DNA from 2 places in the Streptomyces sp. NPDC002886 genome. Region 2 is predicted to be linked to the other one. Evidence: predicted binding sites of a transcription regulator. Region 2 holds the regulator's gene; the other holds the start of a gene.
The links. The regulator HrcA, encoded in region 2, represses chaperone genes, less so after heat shock. The targets are predictions, from matches to a motif close to TTNGCACTCNGNNNNNCNGAGTGCNAA.
Positions count from the first base shown of each region.

Region 1 (3,407 bases), on a different contig from region 2:
ACGGCCCGTACGTCCTGGACATCGCGCGCCGCACCGGCGGGTTCGTCGAGGACGTCAACGACGAGCAGGTCGTCGAGGCCATCAAGATCCTCGCGCAGACCGAGGGCATCTTCGCCGAGACCGCGGGCGGCGTGACCGTCGGCGTGACGAAGAAGCTCGTCGAGAACGGGCAGCTCGACCCCGCGCTGACCACCGTGATCCTGAACACCGGTGACGGCCTCAAGACCCTGGAGGCGGTGGCCGCCGACAGTGGTCAGACCGCCACGATCCGCCCGAGCCTGGACGCGTTCCGCGCCGCCAACCTCGCCTGATTCCTCCCCCTGCACACCGGAAAGGCAGTAGCGCCATGAGCGTCAACGTCCGCATCCCCACCATCCTGCGCACCTACACCGGCGGCCAGGCCGAGGTCTCCGCCGAGGGCACGACCCTCGAAGAGGTCATCCAGTCCCTGGAGACGAGCCACCCCGGCATCGCCGCGCGCGTCCTGGACGACCAGGGCAAGCTGCGCCGCTTCGTCAACGTCTACGTCAACGACGACGACGTGCGCTTCGAGGGCGGGCTGCAGACGTCCACCCCGGACGGCGCCGGCATCTCGATCATCCCCGCCGTCGCGGGTGGCTGCTGAGCCTTCGGCCGCGCTTCGGCTGAGCCCGTGCGGCACCTCGTAAGGCCTCGCGGAAACTGAATTGCCCCCTCCGTTAAGAAACGGAGGGGGCAATTCTGCTTGGTTGGGCGCGGTAGAGTTGGGGAAGTCCCCTCCGCTGTTCTTGCCCGCCGCATATGAACGGGGCGCGTGAGGGTTGACATTGAGTCAACATGCAAGTGCGCTATGGGTCGTTGGCGTGGTTTGTCCGGCCCGAGTTGCCCTGGAATATTCCGGGTTTTCACCCTATTTCAATCTTTCGCTGTGTCCAGAATTCTCGTCGGAATGACCTGTTGCAGACAGCAGCGGTGCGGATACATTCAGCCCCGGTCGAGGCGTTCCGGCGCAAGTTCTGACCCGGGACCGCGAAGTGCGGTCCTGCGCAAGGGCCAGTAATAGGGGAGTTAGGCATGGCTCAGGGCACCGTCAAGTGGTTCAACGCGGAGAAGGGCTACGGCTTCATCGCGGTCGACGGTGGTGCGGATGTGTTCGTCCACTACAGCGCCATCCAGATGGACGGGTACCGCACCCTTGAAGAGGGTCAGCGGGTCGAATTCGAGATCTCGCAGGGCCAGAAGGGTCCGCAGGCGGACATGGTCAAGCTCGCCGCCGGCTAGTCCGACCGCGATCGACCACCGACACGTACGCGGCCACGCACAGCGGCCGCGCACGACGGCACAACGGCATATGTACGAGGGGCCCACATCCTGGACACGGGATGCGGGCCCCTCGTGCGTGGCGGCTCCGGAGCCCTTGCGGCGTCCGGCTGTTCATCCCGGGTTGCCTGAAGCCGCTTGCACTCGGGGGGGTCGAGTGCTAATCATTGGCGTTAGCACTCTCCTGGTGAGAGTGCTACCTATACGAGGACCGGGTCAGTGAGGCCCGCAGGGTCCGGCGGGAAGAAACCGCCGGGCACGCAGGCCGTCCGTCGCGGGCGCGGGCGCGGTCCGGGAGCAATCCACCGCTGTCCGGGAGGACCACTTCAGATGGCCAAGATCATTGCGTTCAACGAGGAGGCCCGGCGCGGTCTCGAGCGAGGCATGAACCAGCTCGCCGACGCCGTCAAGGTCACCCTTGGCCCCAAGGGTCGCAACGTCGTCCTTGAGAAGAAGTGGGGCGCCCCCACGATCACCAACGATGGTGTCTCCATCGCCAAGGAGATCGAGCTCGAGGACCCGTACGAGAAGATCGGCGCCGAGCTGGTCAAGGAAGTCGCCAAGAAGACGGACGACGTCGCCGGCGACGGTACGACCACCGCCACCGTTCTCGCCCAGGCGCTCGTCCGCGAGGGCCTGCGCAACGTGGCCGCCGGTGCGAACCCGATGGCCCTCAAGCGCGGCATCGAGAAGGCCGTCGAGGCCGTCTCCGCCGCCCTGCTGGCGCAGGCCAAGGACGTCGAGACCAAGGAGCAGATCGCTTCCACGGCCTCCATCTCCGCCGCCGACACCCAGATCGGCGAGCTCATCGCCGAGGCCATGGACAAGGTCGGCAAGGAAGGCGTCATCACGGTCGAGGAGTCGCAGACCTTCGGCCTGGAGCTCGAGCTCACCGAGGGCATGCGCTTCGACAAGGGCTACATCTCGGCGTACTTCGCCACCGACATGGAGCGCATGGAGTCGTCCCTCGACGACCCGTACATCCTGATCGTCAACTCCAAGATCGGCTCGGTCAAGGACCTGCTGCCGCTCCTGGAGAAGGTCATGCAGTCCGGCAAGCCGCTGCTGATCATCGCCGAGGACGTCGAGGGCGAGGCGCTCTCCACCCTCGTCGTCAACAAGATCCGCGGCACCTTCAAGTCCGTAGCCGTCAAGGCTCCGGGCTTCGGCGACCGTCGCAAGGCCATGCTCGGCGACATCGCCATCCTCACGGGCGGCACGGTCATCTCCGAGGAGGTCGGCCTCAAGCTCGAGAACGCCGGTATCGACCTGCTCGGCCGCGCCCGCAAGGTCGTCATCACCAAGGACGAGACCACCATCGTCGACGGTGCCGGTGACAGCGACCAGGTCCAGGGTCGCGTCAACCAGATCCGCGCCGAGATCGAGAACTCCGACTCGGACTACGACCGCGAGAAGCTGCAGGAGCGCCTGGCGAAGCTCGCCGGCGGTGTCGCGGTCATCAAGGCCGGCGCCGCGACCGAGGTCGAGCTCAAGGAGCGCAAGCACCGCATCGAGGACGCCGTTCGCAACGCGAAGGCGGCCGTCGAAGAGGGCATCGTCGCCGGTGGCGGCGTGGCCCTGCTGCAGGCCTCCTCGGTCTTCGACAAGCTGGAGCTCACCGGCGACGAGGCGACCGGCGCCAACGCCGTCAAGCTCGCGCTGGAGGCCCCGCTCAAGCAGATCGCCGTCAACGGTGGTCTCGAGGGTGGCGTCGTCGTGGAGAAGGTCCGCAACCTGCAGATCGGTTGGGGCCTGAACGCCGCGACCGGCGAGTACGTGGACATGATCGCCGAGGGCATCATCGACCCGGCGAAGGTCACCCGCTCCGCGCTGCAGAACGCGGCGTCGATCGCGGCCCTCTTCCTCACCACCGAGGCCGTCATCGCCGACAAGCCCGAGAAGGCCGGCGCGGCTGCCGGCGGCGGCATGCCGGGCGGCGACATGGACTTCTGATCCACCCCCGGGCTCCGGCCCGAAGGTAGATCGGCCGTTCGCATCACGTAGTACGTACCGAGGGCGGCACCCCTTCCTGACGGAGGGGGTGCCGCCCTCGGGCGTTTCAGAACGCGGAGGTGTCGACGGTGCAGTCGAAGGGCTCGGGGAGGTGC
Region 1 covers NZ_JBIAPV010000014.1:158,621-162,027, reverse strand. Annotated here, with positions in the region: gene thrC (threonine synthase) at 1-311, shown strand, start outside; gene ACFYYB_RS38570 (MoaD/ThiS family protein) at 347-625, shown strand; gene ACFYYB_RS38565 (cold-shock protein) at 1,054-1,260, shown strand; gene groL (chaperonin GroEL) at 1,630-3,252, shown strand; gene ACFYYB_RS38555 (hypothetical protein) at 3,359-3,407, opposite strand, start outside.
Region 1: a site for HrcA is predicted at 1,437-1,463, ahead of groL (chaperonin GroEL). Genes of this name have one in related genera too.

Region 2 (3,407 bases):
GACCCGTTCGACGAGTTCGGCGTCGTGGCGGCCCTCCACGTAGATCCGGCCCGCCCGGGCCACCCGTGCCCGGGCTCCGGGCACGGCGAGGGAGCCCGAGGCCGTACGGGCCGGGGCGGCCGGTCCCCGGGGCGGACGGGTCAGGGTCACCACGGCGCCGTCCAGGAGGAAGCCGCGGGGTTCCAGGGGGAACACGCGGCGCTTGCCGAAGCGGTCCTCCAGGGTCACCGTGCCCGCCTCGCAGGCCACCACCGCGCCGCAGAAGTCCGTACCGGCCACCTCGACCACCAGGTCCGGATCGGCCGGCACCTCGGGGACGGGCTTGGAGCGCTTCCACTGCGGGGTCAGGTCGGGGGAGTACTCGCGCATCCGGCCGAGGGTAGGAGAGCGGGCCCCCTCACGTGTCCGACACGCCGAAACGGGCCGCCAGTGTGTCGCGTTGGGCACGTACGAAGGCTGCGTCGACCACCGCTCCGTGACCCGGCACGTACAGAGCGTCGTCCCCGCCCAGGGCGAGCAGCCGGTCCAGTGCCGCGGGCCACTGCCGGGGCACCGCGTCCGGGCCCGCCTGCGGCTCGCCCGACTCCTCGACGAGGTCGCCGCAGAAGACCACCTCGCGCGCGCCGGGCACGAAGGCCGCCAGATCGTGCCGGGTGTGGCCCGGGCCCACGTTCGCCAGCAGGACTTGCACCCCGCCCAGGTCCAGCGTCCACTCGCCCGACACCAGGTGCCGGGGGAGCACCAGCAGGTCCGCCGCCTCGGCCGCCTCGGTCTCCGCGAGGCCGTGCCGGACCGCGTCGGCCCGCAGCTCGTCCCGGCTCACGGAGAGCAGGGCGTCCAGCCCGACCGGGCCGTAGACCTCCGCCCCCGCGAACGCCGCCCCGCCCAGCACGTGGTCGAAATGTCCGTGTGTGAATGCGAGATGGGTCACGCGCCGCCCCGCCAGCCGCTCCGCCTCGGCACGCACCAGCGCGCCTTCCCGCAGGGAGGATCCGGGGTCGATCAGAAGGGCCGAATCCTCGCCCACCACCAGTCCCACGGTGCAATCCCACACCGGCAGGCGCTTGCGGCCGGCCCGTTCGGCGAGCCGTTCCCAGCCCGCCTCTTCCCAACGCACGTCCATGCCGCGACGCTACCTTGGCGGGCCGCCCTTGCTAGGGGTGTACCACCCCGCCGTACACTGACCGGGGGATCTCTGGCACTCGAACGCTCAGAGTGCCAGCAGGCAAGGCCTGCCGAAGCCGCGAACGACGGAAACGATGGAGGTGTGCGCGCGATGCTCAGCGAACGCAGACTCGAAGTGCTGCGCGCCATCGTCCAGGACTACGTCGGGACGGAGGAGCCGGTCGGCTCCAAGGCGCTCACCGAGCGCCACCGGCTCGGCGTCTCGCCCGCCACCGTGCGCAACGACATGGCCGTGCTGGAGGACGAGGGCTACATCGCGCAGCCCCACACCAGCGCGGGCCGGATCCCCACCGACAAGGGCTACCGGCTCTTCGTCGACAAGCTGGCGGGGGTCAAGCCCCTGTCGACGCCCGAGCGCCGGGCCATCCAGAACTTCCTCGACGGGGCCGTCGACCTCGACGACGTCGTCGGCCGTACGGTGCGGCTGCTCGCGCAGCTGACCCGGCAGGTCGCCGTCGTCCAGTACCCCTCGCTCACCCGGTCCACCGTCCGGCACGTGGAACTGCTCTCGCTGGCCCCGGCCCGCCTGATGCTCGTCCTCATCACGGACACCGGCCGGGTCGAGCAGCGGCTCGTCGACTGCCAGACCCCCTTCGCGGACACCTCGCTCGCGGACCTGCGGGCCCGCCTCAACAGCCGTGTCGTCGGCCGCCGGTTCACGGATGTGCCGCCGCTGGTGAAGGACCTTCCGGAGTCCTTCGAGACCGAGGACCGGGTGACGGTGAAGGCCGTCCTCGACACCCTCCTCGAAACGCTGGTGGAGGAGGCGGAGGAGCGGCTGATGATCGGCGGCACCGCCAACCTCACCCGCTTCGGACACGATTTTCCCCTGACGATCAGGCCGGTGCTCGAAGCGCTGGAGGAGCAGGTCGTGCTCCTCAAGCTGCTGGGCGAGGCCAGTGAGTCGGGAATGGCCGTAAAGATCGGGCATGAGAACGCCTACGAGGGACTGAACTCCACGTCCGTCGTCTCGGTCGGCTACGGTTCGGGCGGCGAAGCAGTCGCCAAACTCGGCGTGGTCGGACCGACCCGCATGGACTACCCCGGAACGATGGGAGCGGTACGCGCAGTGGCACGTTACGTCGGACAGATCCTGGCGGAGTCGTAAGTGGCCACGGACTACTACGCCGTTCTCGGCGTGCGCCGCGACGCATCGCAGGACGAGATCAAGAAGGCCTTCCGGCGGCTCGCACGCGAGCTGCACCCGGATGTGAACCCCGATCCCAAGACGCAAGAGCGTTTCAAGGAGATCAACGCGGCCTACGAGGTCCTCTCGGACCCGCAGAAGAAGCAGGTCTTCGACCTCGGCGGCGACCCCCTGTCCTCCTCGGGCGGCGGCGGGGCCGGCGGCTTCGGAGCGGGTGGCTTCGGCAACTTCTCCGACATCATGGACGCCTTCTTCGGCCAGTCCTCGCAGCGCGGACCGCGCTCGCGGACCCGCCGCGGCCAGGACGCCATGATCCGCCTCGACCTGGAACTGGACGAGGCCGCCTTCGGCACGACCAAGGACATCCAGGTCGACACGGCCGTCGTCTGCACCACCTGCTCCGGTGAGGGCGCCGCTCCCGGCACCTCGGCGCAGACCTGCGACATGTGCCGCGGCCGCGGTGAGGTCTCGCAGGTCACCCGGTCCTTCCTGGGCCAGGTCATGACCTCGCGCCCCTGCCCGCAGTGTCAGGGCTTCGGCACCGTGGTCCCGACCCCGTGCCCCGAGTGCGCGGGCGACGGCCGGGTCCGCTCCCGCCGCAGCCTGACCGTCAAGATCCCGGCCGGCGTCGAGAACGGCACCCGGATCCAGCTCGCGGGCGAGGGCGAGGTCGGCCCCGGCGGCGGCCCCGCCGGCGACCTGTACGTGGAGATCCACGAGCTGCCGCACCCGACCTTCCAGCGGCGCGGGGACGACCTGCACTGCACGGTCACCATCCCGATGACCGCGGCGGCCCTGGGCACCAAGTGCCCGCTGGAGACGCTGGACGGCCTGGAGGAGATCGACATCCGGCCCGGCACCGGCTCCGGGCAGGCGATCCCGCTGCACGGGCGCGGCGTCACCCACCTGCGCGGTGGCGGGCGCGGCGACCTGATCGTGCACGTCGAGGTCACCACCCCCGGCAAGCTGGACCCGGCGCAGGAGGACCTGCTGCGCCAGCTGGCCAAGCTGCGCGGCGAGGAGCGGCCGATGGGCCAGTTCGCGCCGGGTCAGCAGGGCCTGTTCAGCCGCCTGA
Region 2 covers NZ_JBIAPV010000002.1:865,361-868,767, reverse strand. Annotated here, with positions in the region: gene ACFYYB_RS10160 (DUF3097 domain-containing protein) at 1-369, opposite strand, end outside; gene ACFYYB_RS10155 (MBL fold metallo-hydrolase) at 398-1,123, opposite strand; gene hrcA (heat-inducible transcriptional repressor HrcA) at 1,277-2,293, shown strand; gene dnaJ (molecular chaperone DnaJ) at 2,294-3,407, shown strand, end outside.